2 regions of the Parafrigoribacterium soli genome follow, and region 2 is predicted to be linked to the other one. Evidence: predicted binding sites of a transcription regulator. Region 2 holds the regulator's gene; the other holds the start of a gene.
What was found. The regulator HspR, encoded in region 2, represses chaperone genes until heat shock. The targets are predictions, from matches to a motif close to AAGTTGAGTCNNNNNGACTCAACTT.
Positions count from the first base shown of each region.

Region 1: ABUA37_RS04015 (Hsp20/alpha crystallin family protein) is a predicted target of HspR. The motif match lies at 5,301-5,325, and genes of this name have one in related genera.

Region 1 covers NZ_JBELNZ010000001.1:820,598-827,960, reverse strand. Annotated here, with positions in the region: gene ABUA37_RS04045 (phytoene/squalene synthase family protein) at 1-512, opposite strand, end outside; gene ABUA37_RS04040 (polyprenyl synthetase family protein) at 515-1,585, opposite strand; gene idi (isopentenyl-diphosphate Delta-isomerase) at 1,587-2,171, opposite strand; gene ABUA37_RS04030 (MarR family winged helix-turn-helix transcriptional regulator) at 2,253-2,843, shown strand; gene ABUA37_RS04025 (pyrimidine dimer DNA glycosylase/endonuclease V) at 2,869-3,303, opposite strand; gene ABUA37_RS04020 (TIGR01777 family oxidoreductase) at 3,377-4,735, shown strand; gene ABUA37_RS04015 (Hsp20/alpha crystallin family protein) at 4,813-5,244, opposite strand; gene nagZ (beta-N-acetylhexosaminidase) at 5,534-6,979, shown strand; gene ABUA37_RS04005 (ROK family protein) at 6,976-7,363, shown strand, end outside.
Region 2 covers NZ_JBELNZ010000003.1:538,064-545,426, forward strand. Annotated here, with positions in the region: gene ABUA37_RS10900 (hypothetical protein) at 1-317, shown strand, start outside; gene dnaK (molecular chaperone DnaK) at 680-2,548, shown strand; gene ABUA37_RS10910 (nucleotide exchange factor GrpE) at 2,551-3,156, shown strand; gene ABUA37_RS10915 (DnaJ C-terminal domain-containing protein) at 3,163-4,149, shown strand; gene ABUA37_RS10920 (heat shock protein transcriptional repressor HspR) at 4,244-4,687, shown strand; gene ABUA37_RS10925 (hypothetical protein) at 4,761-5,453, shown strand; gene ABUA37_RS10930 (epoxide hydrolase family protein) at 5,461-6,582, opposite strand; gene ABUA37_RS10935 (AmiS/UreI family transporter) at 6,634-7,287, opposite strand; gene ABUA37_RS10940 (cysteine hydrolase) at 7,306-7,363, opposite strand, start outside.

The DNA.
Region 1 (7,363 bases), on a different contig from region 2:
TCGAGCTGGGTGCGCTGCTGGAGCGAACAGTCGGCGTCGTGGAGGAACACCCGCAGGCACATGAGTCCGACGACCTCGGCGGAGCCATAGATGTACTCCCGCACCTGCTCTTCCGTGAACGGCGCCGGATCGAGATCGCGCCGCATCGACGCGAAGAAGGGTGCGGTCAGCGCACCTCCGATCCCCACGGCGCGGGCCGTCTCGGCGAAGGAGTGCACGATGACGTTGGTGCTGTATCCGGTGGCGATGGCGGCATTCGTCTCGCGTTCCAGTTTGTCGAGCAGCGCGAGCTGCGCGGAAGTGCCGAGCCCCGCCTGCGCGGCGGCGCCATCCACGACCTCGTCCGCGATGCGCACGAGACCGTAGATGTTCTCGATCGCGGGCCGCATTGATCGATGCAACAGCCCGCTGGCGGCACCGAAGGAGGTGGAGTACTCGTGGATGATCGTGGCCGAACTCTTGTGCGCCGCGCGCGAGTACAGCGACAGCTCTGACCGGCTCGAATCGCGCATTTTCACGACGATCGCTCGCGCGCCTTGGCGACCACCTCGACGAGCCGTTCCCGCAGCGCCTCGGGGACGGCGGGAGTGTCGAGCGCGACGAGCGCCGCACGACTGTGGTCATCGATGAGCTGTTCGATGAAGGAACGCGCACCCACCGCCTCGAGAATCTCGCGCACCCGCGCCGCATCCTTCTCGCTCACGTCACCGCGTTCGAGCAGCTCGCTCAACTCGCTGGACTCGCTGCGCTGCAGGGCGTAACACATCATCGGCGTCGCCTTGCCCTCACGGATGTCGCTCGTCGTGCTCTTGCCGGTCAGTTCCGCGGCACCGAAGACGCCGAGCACGTCGTCGCGAAGCTGGAAGGCGATTCCCACGTTTCTCCCGAATTCGCCCAGCGCTTCGAGCGTCTCGGCTCCGGCTCCCGCGAGCACCGCGCCCGCCTGGAGCGGTGCCTGGAACGAGTAATGGGCCGTCTTCCACTGCGCCATCGAGATCACCTGGGACAGCACGGGCGTCTCGGCACCCGTGCTGAACGCGACATCCGCCAGCTCACCGGCGGCGGTGACGTACATGCATTCCTCGAGCAGGTCGAGCAGCGCGATGCGAACATCGTGGGCGAGATCGAGCCGCGCCACGAGGGCCTGCGCCGAATGGATGAGCAGGTCACCGGCGAGGATCGCCGCGGCCTCGCCCCACCGGGTGGCCGCGTGGGCGCCGAGTCCGCTGTCGAGCGCCCGGGAGGCCAGGGTGCCCATGACGTTGGGCTGCCCCCGCCGCACGACGTCTCCGTCGATCACGTCGTCGTGAAGCAGGAACGCGGAATGCAGGAGTTCGAAGGCGGTGGCGACGACCACGGCCTCGTCGTCGCGGTGACCACCGAGCGAGTGATAGGCACAGACCACGAGTGCGGGCCGGAAGCGTTTGCCACCGTCGACCGATCGTCGCATGGCTGACCACAGTTCTCTGTACTGGGTGCCGTATCCGGATGCTTCCAGCTCTTTCTGGCGAAAGAACTCGGTCAGTCGGTCTGACACCTCGTCGACTCGCTCGGAGCTCCCGAGCAGCGGTGTTGCCAGGCTCATCTCACACTCGCTCTCGTTCACGTTGCGGTGGGGCCGCCGTGCGCGGTTGTGAGCCACCGAGGAAGCTGAGTAGTTGCGCCTGCAAAACCAGCCAGGGGCCGTAGATCGAGGGGTTGAGCCGGATCGAACGACCGAGGTCGAGCGGATCCACCCAGGCGTGGTCCATCACTTCCGCCGGATGCACGGTCGGCTCCTGCGACGTGGAGGCCACATAGATCGGGCAGACTTCGTTCTCGGAGGTGTGCGCCCTATCCAGGTGCCGATAGCGGAAGAGCGGCAGTGCGGGTTCGAGCCCGGTCAGGTCGAGGCCCACCTCGTAGGCCGCTCTGCGGCGTACCGCGCTCGCGAGCGTCTCCGCTGGCGCCGGATGCCCGCAGAAGGAATTGCTCCACACTCCGGGCCAGCGTGCCCTGGTGCTGGCACGCCGCGTGATGAGGACCTCGCCGCGCGCGTTGAACACGTAACCCGAGAAGGCGAGGTGCAGAGGAGTGTCCGGTCCGTGCACGCTCGCCTGGCTGGTGAGACCGATCGTCTCCCCGTTCGCATCGAGAAGCTCGACGTCTTCGGTATCGCTCGCGGTAGCCATCTGAACCCCCTCTCTGAATATTTACCTAGCATAGCTAATAAATAGCTTAGCAAGCTTTATCTTTCCGGATACGATAGCACCATGGTGGAACCGGCCAACATCCCTCGTCGCGTGGAAGGGGTCATTCTCGACCCCCGGGTCGTCGATCCCAAGCAGGAACTCGTCGACTACTCCGGCATGGACGATGCGGAGATCTCCCAGATCGTGCGCGTGCTGCAATCGATTCGGCGGTGGCGCGAGGCCGAGCAGAGAATGAGCCTCAGTTCCAGAAACCACATGAAGCTGAACGAAAACGACATGAAGGCGCTGCGTTTTCTCGTGATCTGTAAGAACGAGGGGCTGATCGCGACGCCGGGCAATCTCGCGGAGCACCTTGCGATCTCCAGCGCCTCGACCACCAAGCTCCTCGACCGCTTGACCGCCGCCGGGCACATCGAGCGCTCACCTCATCCCAGCGATCGACGCGCGCTCATGATCACCATCACGCAGCACACGCATGAGCAGGTGCGCGACACCGTGGGGCGCACGCACGCCCGCCGCTTCGACGTGGCAGCGGATCTCACTCCGGACGAACGCGAGGTCGTCATTCGCTTTCTCGACAACCTCAGCAACACGACCGAGGTGCAGGAGCCTCCGGTGGCGACAGCGCATGCGCCGGCGGCCGCGCACTAGCCGCCCGCGCGCTTCCCCGGCGCGCTTAGCCCGGTCGCTCCCACGGAGCGATCGGACCATCGACCACGGTGAACAGTGGATGCGGCAGAGGCTCGTTCAGGTCGGCCCAGCGCTCGGCGACCGCCGGGCTTCGTTTCGCGAGCTTTCCCCTCAGGTGCGCCCACTCGTACTCGAGTTGGCCGATCGTCACGGGGATCGGCGGCACCGCCTCGGCGCGCACGAGAATCTTGCTCCGGGTGAAGCTGTAGCCACGGGCATCCGCTTCGTCGGCTATTCCGCCGAGAAAGCGCGCGATAGCCGCGTCCGGCGCCGCCTGGTCCCGAAATCTCGTCAACTGCGGATGCTGTCGGTATCCCTTCGTCGTGCCGGCCAGCACGGCCTGTGCCAGCAGCGCCTCGCGCCAACAGGCCGTCAGGGCTTGCCGATCGAAATACTGCGGATGCACGGACCAGAGTCTCACCGGCACCACACTAGCGACCGTTTACGGGATTCCCGTTCGGCCATCATGCGAGCATCGAAGGGATGTGCTTCGGATGTCCATCACACACTCGAGCATCGTTGAGTCACCGATCGATGAGGTCTTCGCCTGGCACGCGAGGCCCGGTGCGTTCGCGAGGTTGGCGCCGCCGTGGCAACCCGCGAAAGTCCTGCTCGAGACCACCTCGCTCAGGGACGGCGAGGCGGTGCTTGGACTGCCCGGCGGCCTCACCTGGGTGTCGCGACACGATCCGGATGGCTACGACCCGCCCCGCCGCTTTGTCGACACCATCGGAGTGGATGGGCTCGCGTCCCTCCCGGTTCGCGCCGCGCTGAAGTGGCGTCACAGTCACGAGTTTGCCGCGGAGTCAGAGACGACTACCCGGGTGACCGATCGAGTCGACACCCCCGTGGGGTCGAGAGCGCTTCGGCCCATGTTCGTCTATCGGCACCGCCAGCTTGCCGATGATCTCGCGGCCCATCGGTGGGCCGCGAGCCTCGGGGTGCAAGCCCTGACCATCGCGATGACGGGCTCGAGTGGCCTGGTGGGCTCGGCACTCTCGGCCTTCCTCACGACCGGTGGCCACCGCGTGATCCGGCTCGTTCGCGGGGTCGCAGGAGGTGCGGATGAGCGGCACTGGGACCCCATGCACCCCGACGCGGGGCTACTCGACGGAGTCGACGCGCTCATCCACCTCGCCGGTGAGTCGATCGCCGGCAGGTTTACCGAGAGCCATAAGAAGGCGATTCGTCAGAGCCGGATCGCTCCGACCGCCCGTCTGGCAGAGCTCGCGGCCGCCGCATCCGACGGCCCGAAGGTTCTGGTGGTCGCCTCCGCCATCGGCTACTACGGTGCCGATCGCGGCGATGAAGTGTTGAGCGAGGACAGCGGTCAGGGCGCTGGCTTTCTGGCGGATGTCGTGGCCGAGTGGGAGGCCGCAACCAGGCCCGCGATGGAGGCCGGGATTCGCGTGAGTTCGATCCGCACGGGAATCGTGCAGGCGGCCCGCGGCGGAACCCTTCGCCTGTTCCGGCCCCTGTTCGCCGCGGGCCTCGGCGGCCCGATCTCCGATGGGCGCCAGTGGTTGTCGTGGATAGATCTCGAGGATCTCGTCGATGTCTATCACCGCGCGCTCGTCGACACGGGCATGTCCGGTCCGATCAACGCGGTCGCGCCCGCCGCGGTGCGCAACGCCGAATACACGCGCACGCTGGGCCGAGTGATGCGCAGGCCGGCGCTGCTTCCCGTGCCCACTTTTGGACCGCGGATCCTTCTGGGGGAGGAGGGTTCGACCGAACTCGCCGAGGCCGACCAGCGCGTTGTGCCGACCAAGCTCGAAGGCGCCGGACACCACTTTCGCCAGCCGACTCTCGAGGGCTCCCTTCGTCACCAGCTCGGCAGAATCATCCGGTGACCTCCTGACGGGTCCGAGGCGAAGGGCCGCGCCCGGGATTGTTCCCCAGGCGCGGCCCTTGCGTTGCGTTCCGCTGTCTACGCGGTGACTTCGACCGGTTTCTCGGCGGTGCCGTTTGAGCTGATCGCGACCTTGCGCGGCATGGCCTTGGCGCTCATCGGGATCATGACGCTCAGCACACCGTTGTCGTAGTTCGCGCTGATGTTCTCGGTGTCGATGCCGTCGCCGAGGTTGAGCTGGCGCAGGAAGCTGCCGCTCGGACGTTCGTGGGCGAGCCACTTCACGCCGTCCTCGCTGTGCGCGGTGCGCTCGGCGCGGATGGTGAGCAGCTGTCCGTCGATGTCTACGTCAACCGAACCCGGGTCAATTCCGGGCAGGTCTGCGCTCAGGATGTAGTGGTCACCATCCCGATACAGATCGATGGGCATGAGACGGGGACCCTGCCTCGTGTCGAGCAGGTTCGCGGCGACGCGGTCCAGCTCACGGAATGGATCGAACAACATTGCCATTTTCATCAACTCCTTCACGTCGTGCGCCTCTCGGCGTCACTTCATCGTCGGTTCATAAGTTGAGTCACATACGCTCAACTACGGAAAATGTTAGCACTCTCCCTCTGAGAGTGCCAACGTGTTTCGCGCGCGGTTTTTGCTCCCACCCGCGCCCTGCGCTGTCCAAATGAAGGAGTGGAGCCCTCCCACGCCGAGCTCCCTCCCGGAATGCGTGGATCCTCGGCGGCGACTCCTTCATTTGGGCGGGAAAAGGATTGCAGGCATTTTGTTTGTACGCTTTACTAAAGCCATGCGAGAGTCCCAGTCCGGCTCATCCGGTCGAGTGAACGCGGCGGCGGTGCTGCTGCCGGGCTTCGTCGGCACGACACTGCCCGAGTGGCTCGAGCGGCGGCTGCGCGACGGGCTCGCCGGCGTCTGCATCTTCGGCGGCAACATCGTCTCGCGCGAGCAGCTTCGAGAGCTCACCGCCAGCATCCGTCGGGCAAACCCCGCGGCGCTCATCGCGATCGACGAGGAGGGCGGCGACGTCACGCGGCTCTATCACGACAGCGGTTCGCCCTACCCGGGCAACGCCGTGCTCGGCCGCATCGACGATGTCGCCTACACCGAGAGCGTCGCGCGCTCGATCGGCTGGCAACTTCGGCAGAGCGGCTGCAACCTCGACTTCGCTCCGGATGTCGACATCAATTCGAACGCGAACAATCCCGTCATCGGTGTGCGCAGCTTCGGTTCCGACCCAGCACTGGTCGCGAGGCACAGTGCGGCCTGGGTGCGCGGACTCGAGCGCACCGGCACGGCCACGAGCGCGAAGCACTTTCCGGGTCACGGCGACACCTCCGCCGACTCACACCTCGCATTGCCCGTCGTTGACCTGCCGCTCGAACGGCTGCGCGAGCGGGAACTGCTGCCGTTCCGGGCATCGATCGCTGCTGGGGCGCGCTCAATCATGACCTCGCACATCCTCATGCCGCAGCTCGACCCGGACGCGCCCGCAACCTTCTCCCGCCGCATCCTGCAGCAGCTGCTGCGCGAGGAACTCGGCTTCGCGGGCGTGATCGTCTCCGACGCCCTCGACATGAAGGGCGCGAGTGGCGAGGTCGGAATTCCCGGGGCCGCGGTGCTCGCACTTGCCGCGGGCTGCGACCTGCTGTGCATCGGCACAGACAACACCGAGGAACAGCTCGACGCCATCGAGTGGGCGATCACCGATGCGGTGAGCAACGGCCGACTCGCCGACGGGCGGTTGGCGGATGCCATGGCTCGCGTCGCCGCGCTCGCCGCGGGGCTCGCGGTCGAGGCCGAGCGCATCCCCATTCCCGCGATTGACGAACCCGTCTTCCCGCTGGAGCGCACCATCGCCGCCTTCGATGTGAGGCCCGGCGTCACGGTGCGTGCCGAGCGCGTGCTCCTCTCAATTCAGACCGAGGCGAACATCGCCGTCGGCGTCTCCACGTGGGGAGCGGACGCCGCGGGAGCCGAGACACTGCCGGTGCGCGAGGGTGCGCTGCCCGAGCTGCCTGCGGGACTCCAGCCGGTGGTGCTCGGTCGCGACAACCACCGCTACCCCTGGGTGCGGACCTACATCGATCAGCTGCGGCAGCAGCATCCGGATGTCGTCGTCGTCGACCTCGGGTGGCCTGCAGACGACCGGGCCTACGCCGACGTCGCGACCTTTGGCGCTTCGCGCCACGTGGGGCAGGCGCTTCTCGCCTGGTTGAACGCGGTGCAGTCGTGAACCCCGACGGCCGGATGCTCGTCGGGCTCGACATCGGTGGTACCAAGGTGCACGGTGTCGTGGTCGACGAGAGCGGCCGCGTGCTGCAGGAGGTGCGCCTGCCGACGGGCATGGGCGCGGATGCGGTGCTCGGCAATGCGAGCGCCGCCGTGTCGGCGCTCGCCGGCCTCGTCGGAGTGGAGGCGGGCAGCTTCGCGTCCATCGGCGTCGGCATTCCCGGTTCGGTCGATGCGGAAGCCGGACGAGTCGCGCACGCGGTGAACCTCGGTGTTGCCGGGCTCGATCTCGGGCCGGGGCTGTCTGCGGTGTTTGGCGTTCCGGTGCGCGTGGAGAACGACGTGAACGCCGCCGCGCTCGGTGCATGGAGCCTGCTCGACCTCACCC
Region 2 (7,363 bases):
CCGCACACAACCGTCGCTACTACGACAACTACGACGGTGAACACCTCGTCTCCGTGTACCCGCAGTTCGTGCTCACGTTGAATGACGGCTCCGATATGTACGTCCATGTGCACACGGCGAAGCACCAGCTCACTCCCGACTCCGCGGCGGTGCTCGCAGAACTCCTGAGCGGCGCCTACCCCGGGGATCGCGTTGCGGTGATCGACGCCCGCCGGGGCGCGGTTGTACTTCCCCGGTCGGGTGGAATGCGGGCCAGCCAGTCCTCTATTGCGGCGTACCTCGATGCATACCTGATGTTGTGGGAGACTGCGGCTTAACGCCAGAGCCAGGCGACACAGCTCTGCTCTGTCCAGCAGAGTGCTTTAGGTCAACGCCGGACCCGCCCTGCTGCGTGGGGAGGTGCTTTGTGATCTGCTTTTAGGCAGCGGGCTCCTGACAGCGAACACTTCTAAACCGAGCGTTCGACCTCCGATACGTCGATGGGCCAATCGTCAGAATGCTGGAAGTCATCCAGCGCATCCTTAGTCTGATTCCGGCCGCAACCAAGGTTGAGTCGAGTTGGCTCAAGATTTGCTGAATCGACTTGACATCCGAGAGCACCCTCGTAAACTTGAGTAGGTGAGACTCAAGTCTCGCAACAGGCTTCCCAAGTCCCGAACAACATAAGGAGAAAGAGCGCATGGCTCGAGCAGTAGGAATCGACCTCGGAACCACGAACTCCGTGGTGTCCGTTCTCGAAGGTGGAGAACCCACCGTAATCGCAAACGCCGAAGGTTTCCGCACGACGCCATCCGTCGTGGCCTTCACCAAGGACGGCGATGTGCTGGTTGGCGAGACCGCCAAGCGCCAGGCCGTCACCAACGTCGACCGCACCATCGCCTCCGTCAAGCGCCACATGGGCACCGACTGGACAACCTCGGTCGACGGCAAGAAGTACACGCCGCAGGAGATCTCGGCCCGCATTCTCGCGAAGCTCAAGCGCGACGCGGAGTCCTACCTCGGCGACACCGTGACGGATGCGGTCATCACCGTTCCCGCCTACTTCAACGACTCCGAGCGCCAGGCCACCAAGGAGGCCGGTGAGATTGCCGGACTCAACGTGCTGCGCATCATCAACGAGCCGACCGCCGCCGCGCTCGCCTACGGACTCGATAAGGGCAAGGAAGACGAGCTCATCCTGGTCTTCGACCTCGGTGGCGGTACCTTCGACGTCTCCCTGCTCGAGGTGGGCAAGGACGAGGACTTCTCCACCATTCAGGTGCGTTCGACCGCCGGTGACAACCGCCTCGGTGGTGACGACTGGGATGACCGCGTCGTCGACTACCTGGTCAAGCGCTTCAAGGACTCCACCGGTGTCGACGTCTCGAAGGACAAGATCGCCAAGCAGCGCCTCAAGGAGGCCGCGGAGCAGGCGAAGAAGGAGCTGTCCTCCTCGACCAGCACGAGCATCCAGCTGCCGTACCTCTCGCTCACCGAGAACGGCCCGGCCAACCTCGACGAGACGCTCACCCGCGCCAAGTTCGAGGAGCTGACCGCCGACCTGCTCAAGCGCACCGAGAAGCCGTTCCACGACGTCATCAAGGAGGCCGGAGTCAAGGTCTCCGACGTCGCACACGTCGTGCTCGTGGGTGGTTCCACCCGCATGCCGGCCGTCGTCGACCTGGTCAAGAAGCTGACCGGCGGCAAGGAGCCGAACAAGGGCGTGAACCCGGATGAGGTCGTCGCGGTCGGCGCCGCACTGCAGGCAGGCGTGCTGAAGGGCGAGCGCAAGGACGTTCTGCTCATCGACGTGACCCCGCTCTCCCTCGGTATCGAGACCAAGGGCGGCATCATGACCAAGCTCATCGAGCGCAACACGGCCATCCCGACCAAGCGCAGTGAGACCTTCACCACGGCGGATGACAACCAGCCTTCCGTCGCGATTCAGGTCTTCCAGGGCGAGCGCGAGTTCACTCGCGACAACAAGCCGCTCGGCACCTTCGAGCTGACCGGCATCGCGCCGGCGCCCCGCGGCATCCCGCAGGTCGAGGTCACCTTCGACATCGACGCCAACGGCATCGTGCACGTGTCTGCCAAGGACAAGGGCACCGGCAAGGAGCAGTCGATGACGATCACCGGTGGCTCCTCGCTGCCGAAGGAAGACATCGAGCGCATGGTGCGCGAGGGTGAAGAGCACGCGGCGGAAGACAAGAAGCGCCGCGAGGAGGCCGAGACTCGCAACACCGCGGAGCAGCTGGCCTACCAGACCGACAAGCTCATCAAGGACAACGAAGACAAGCTGCCCGACGACGTGAAGAACGACGTGCAGGCGGATGTCGACGCCCTGAAGAGTGCGCTCGCGGGCGAAGATGCGGATGCGGTGAAGACCGCCTTCGACAAGCTCAGCGAGAGCCAGCAGAAGCTCGGCGAGGCGATCTACGCCAACCAAGGCGCGGGTGAGGCGGCTGCCGAGACGCCGGCCGACGGCCCGAGCGATGAGTCGAGCAACGACGACGAGGACATCGTCGACGCCGAAGTGGTGGACGACGAGCCAGAAGACAAGAAGTAACCATGGCAGACAAGAAGAAGCCGGATGACTTCGACCCGAAGTCGGGGGCAGCTGCCCCCGGCTCCGGGGAGTCGTCCCCGACCGACGCCGACAACCTGGGCGAGGAGATCATCGAGGCCGAGGGTCCCGACATCGAGACCTCGCTCACGGATGCCGACCTCGAGTTCCTGAAGAACGGCGTGGAGAGCGACCTGGCGGCCGAGCGGCTCGCCGATCTGCAGCGCCTGCAGGCGGAGTACGTCAACTACCGCAAGCGGGTCGAGCGTGATCGCGAGGCCAACCGTGATCTCGTGATCGCGGAGGTCGTGGGCGCACTGTTCCCCGCGCTCGACGACCTCAGGCTCGCCGAGATCCACGGCGACCTCGAAGAGGGACCGATGACGATCATCGCGCAGAAGCTGCGGGCTGGCCTCGACAAGTTCGGGCTGACGATGGTGGGGGAGAAGGGCGAAGAGTTCGATCCCCACATCCACGAGGCGCTCATGCAGCTTCCGAACCCGGATGTGACGACGCAGGTCGTCGCAGACGTGATCCAGCCCGGATACAAGCTCGGCGAGCGTCTGCTTCGTGCGGCGAAGGTCGCGGTCTCCGTGCCGGCGGAGGACTAGCCGCCAGTGGCCAGTCAGGATTGGTTCGACAAGGACTTCTACAAGGTGCTCGGGGTGTCGAAAGACATCACGCCCGCCGAACTGAAGAAGACCTATCGCAAACTCGCCCGCAAGTATCACCCGGACTCCAACCCGGGTGATGCTGCGGCCGAGGCGAAGTTCAAGGAGATCAGCGAGGCGCACGCCGTGCTGTCCGACCCCGAACAGCGCAAGGAATACGACCAGATGCGCGCCATGGGCGCGGGCGCTCCCCGCTTCACGGCGGGTGGCGGCGGCCAGGCCGGCGGCTTCGAAGACGTCTTCGGCGGGATGTTCGGGCAGGGCAACCAGCGCACCACCCGCACCGCAAGCGGAGCCGGCTTCGAGGACATCTTCGGCAGCATGTTCGGCGGCGGCAACTTCGGTCAGACCTCCGGCGGCTTCCGTGGTGCGGGCGGGCCCAGCAAGGGGCGGGATCTCACCGCGACGACCTCGCTTGACTTCATCAGCGCGATCAAGGGCGAAACCGTCAAGCTGCAGGCCGCGGGCAGCAAGCCGATCAGCGTCAAGATTCCCGCCGGCGTCAGCGACGGGCAGAAGATCCGGCTCAAGGGCAAGGGTGAGGCGAGCATCGATGGTGGCCCCGCCGGCGACCTGACGCTCACCGTAACAGTGCGCAAGCATCCGGTGTTCGAGCGTGATGGCCTGAACCTGAGGGTGGATGTGCCGGTCACCTTCGTGGAAGCGACGCTCGGGGCGACGATCGAGGTTCCGACCCTCGGGGGCGACCCGGTGAAGCTCCGGGTTGCGCCCGGCACGCCGAGCGGCCGAGTGCTGCGCGTCAAGGGACGCGGCGTCACGACGACCAAGGGCACCGGCGACCTGCTCGCCAGCGTGCAGGTGGCCGTGCCGAGCCACCTCACCGCCGACGCGCAGAAGCACCTTGAGGCCTTCGCCAAGGCGATGCCCGTGGAGAATCCGCGCGCCGAGCTCCTCGCGAAAGCGCGCGCGTAATGCGTAATTCGTTGGCTGAGCCTGTCGAAGTCCTGTGCGAGGGCCGTTCTTCAACGGCGCTTCGACAAGCTCAGCGAACGGGGGCGAGCGCGCAGTGAACGACGAGCTGAATCCGGATGCGCCGCTGTTCGCGATCGCGGTCGCGGCAGAGCTGGCGGCCATGCACCCGCAGACCCTGAGGCAGTACGACCGTCTCGGTCTCGTGAGCCCCACCCGCACCGCGGGGCAGTCACGTCGTTACTCGATGCGCGACGTGATGCAACTGCGGGAGGTTGCGCGGCTGAGCGCCGAGGGAGTGAGCCTGGAGGGCATCCGGCGCATTCTGCAGTTGGAGAACCAAGTGACCGAACTGAGCGACCGCGTGCGAGAGCTCGAGGCCGCGCTCGCCGATGAGCTGCTGCACCGGCCGGGAACCCGCGTCTTTGCCGCCGGCGCCGCGGGCGATGTGATCTCATTGAAGGCGGGCACCAGGGCGGCGCGCTCCAACCAGCTCGTGGTCTGGCGTCCGATCGGGCGCAATTGGCGCCGCACCGACTGACCTGACGCGCAACTCATGCTTACTCGGGCATGAGTCACCCGACCGAGCACGGCCCGACTCAAGGAATGAGACGATGACGACGACGCCACCCCCCTACGAGCCCCTGCCCGAGGGCCAGCCGGCAGTGCCGAACCCGTATGCGCAGGCTGGCCCGAGCCCCTATCCGCCCCAGGCGTGGCAGCCGCGCGCGGTGCGCCCGCCGCTCACCGCGGAGCAGAAGAGCGGTGCGCGCTGGGCGGGCATCGTGGGATTCAACCTGCTCGGTCTCGGCTGGCTGCTGTTCATCGTGCCCGTCGTCCTGGGCGGTTTCGCCGCCTTCTTCACCTTCGTGCTCGACCAAATCGGTCGCTCCTCCAGCTCCCGTTCGACGAGCTACTACCAGCTGCGCGACTTCGTCGACAACGTCAACGTGACCGCGTGGGTCATCCCGCTGCTGATCCTCTCGCTCTTCGGAATGGCCGTGTGGGCACTCGGTATCATCGTCAGCGGGCGGATGCTGAAATCGCACTCGGTCAACCACCCGTGGGGCGTCACTTGGGCCGCGACCGGTATTGCGATCGCGGCGTACCCGTTCGTCGGCTGGATCGCCGGCATCCTCGTGCAGGTGGTCTCCGGCCTCGCCGACGTCGCGCATGCGCCGGTCTGGACGATGATCGGCATCACCGGCAGTCTCAGCCTGCTCATGGCGATCGTGCTGAACTGCGTCATCGGCTGGCTCGCCTGGTGGTGGATGGCGCACGCGATGCGCGCCCACGCCACCGTCTGAGGTGCGGTCAGCGTAACGAGCGGAAGAACTCCCTGAGGTCGGTCGCGAGCAGCTCAGGTTCTTCGTGTGGTGCGAAGTGTCCGCCGCGCGGCATGGTCGTGTATCGCGTGACCGCGTAGCTGCGCTCGGCCCAGCTTCGTGGCGGACGGGTGAGGTCGCGCGGGAAGATTGCCACCGCCGTTGGTACGTCGACGCGGTCAACCCTGGTGGTCATCCCGGCGCGGTACTCGAAGTATGGCCGGAACGACGAGGCGATGGTGTTCGTGAACCAGTAGAGCGAGGCCTGGGTCAGCAGGAAGTCATCGCTGAACCTGGTCGAGAGCTCGCCGCCGCTGTCGCTCCAGGCGCGGTACTTTTCCACGATCCAGCTCAGTAGGCCCACGGGGGAGTCCGTCAACCCGGGCGCGAGGGTGAGCGGCCGGGTCTGTTGCTCGTGTTGGTATCCGCCCTCCTCATCCACCCAGGAGTTCACCGAGTCGAGGTACGAGCGTTCCTCTTCGCTAAGGGTCGCGGCGTCGTAGCTGGCGGGCGCGGCGACGGCGAGGAGGTGGATGCCCACGACGGCCTCCGGATGCGCCTGGGCCAGCCGGGAGGTGATGCCCGCTCCGAGGTCGCCACCGTGCGCACCGTAGCGATCCAGGCCGAGGTGCTGCGACATGAGGTGGTGCCAGAGCTCATGCGTCTGTTCGTCGTGGCTCGGGCGCTGCGGTGAGAACGGGAATCCTGGCAGCGACGGGACGATCACCGTGAACGCGTCGGCCGGCTCGCCGCCGAATCGAGACGGCGCGGCCAGTCGTTGCGCGAGCGCCACCAGTTCAAGCGAGGTGCTGGGCCAGCCGTTCGTCAGGACGATGGGCAGCGCTCCCTCGATCTCGCCATCGAATCGGAAATAGTGAATCGGTGTTCCGTCGATGTCGGCCTCGTGTGAGGGAAGCGCATTAATCGCATCCTCCTGGGCACGCCAGTCGAAGCCGGACCGCCAGTAGTCCGCGAGTCGACGGAGTTCGCGCTGGTCGGTGCCAGCATTCCAGCCGTGGCTCGGCCAGCTCGGCGCCCATCGCGTGTTGCGCAGTCGCTCGCGCAGATCGTCGAGTTCGGCTGAGCTGACCCTGATCAGCGGCGAAGGCATATTTCATTCTCGCCCAGCGAGATCCGTTCCGCTCGTGTGCATCCTCAACGCTCAGGCGAGGGGGAGGGACTCCGCTGCCGAGACTGCCAGGTCCTGCCTGCCTGCGGCATCCGTCGACTGCGGCAGCCGGGCGATGGACGACCGAGTGAACGCGATGCTCACAGCGGTGAGTACGAGTAGCGCGACGAGCGCGGCGGCACCGGCGGCCGGAGTTGTCGCCCAGGCACCGTTCAAGAGGAACAGCCCGCTGATCGAGCAGCTGGGGATGCCGAGCCAGATCAGGAACCACGCCGTGAACCGGCTGAGCTGCGCCTTGTCGAGTGCCATCAACAGGAAGAACAGGGTCCACATGGCGGCCCAGCTCAGCCAGATCACCGCGAAGATCGGATCGGTGGCGAGCGATGACGCAGCCTCGTAGAGTGCGACGGCTGCGACGAAGGCGCTGAACCAGCCGAGGCCCTGCGGTTCGAGATCGAGCAGGATGCCCAGGCCGTAGTACAGATAGGTGAAGCCGAACAGATAGGTCGGCCAGGTCGCGTTGATGATGGCGGCATCACCGCCCGCCTGGCTGAGGATGATCGTGGGCAAAATCACCTGCACCGCTCCGACGAAGAGGTTCAGGATGGCCGCGCTGCGGGCCGGAACGATGTTCAGGATCACCAGGCCGTTGACCAGGAGCACGATTCCGACGAAGAAGAGCCCCACGTTTCCCATGGTTCGGCCCTATCGCTTCAGGAGTTCGACGAAGGTCTCCGACGAGATCACCGGCGCGAAGAACTGG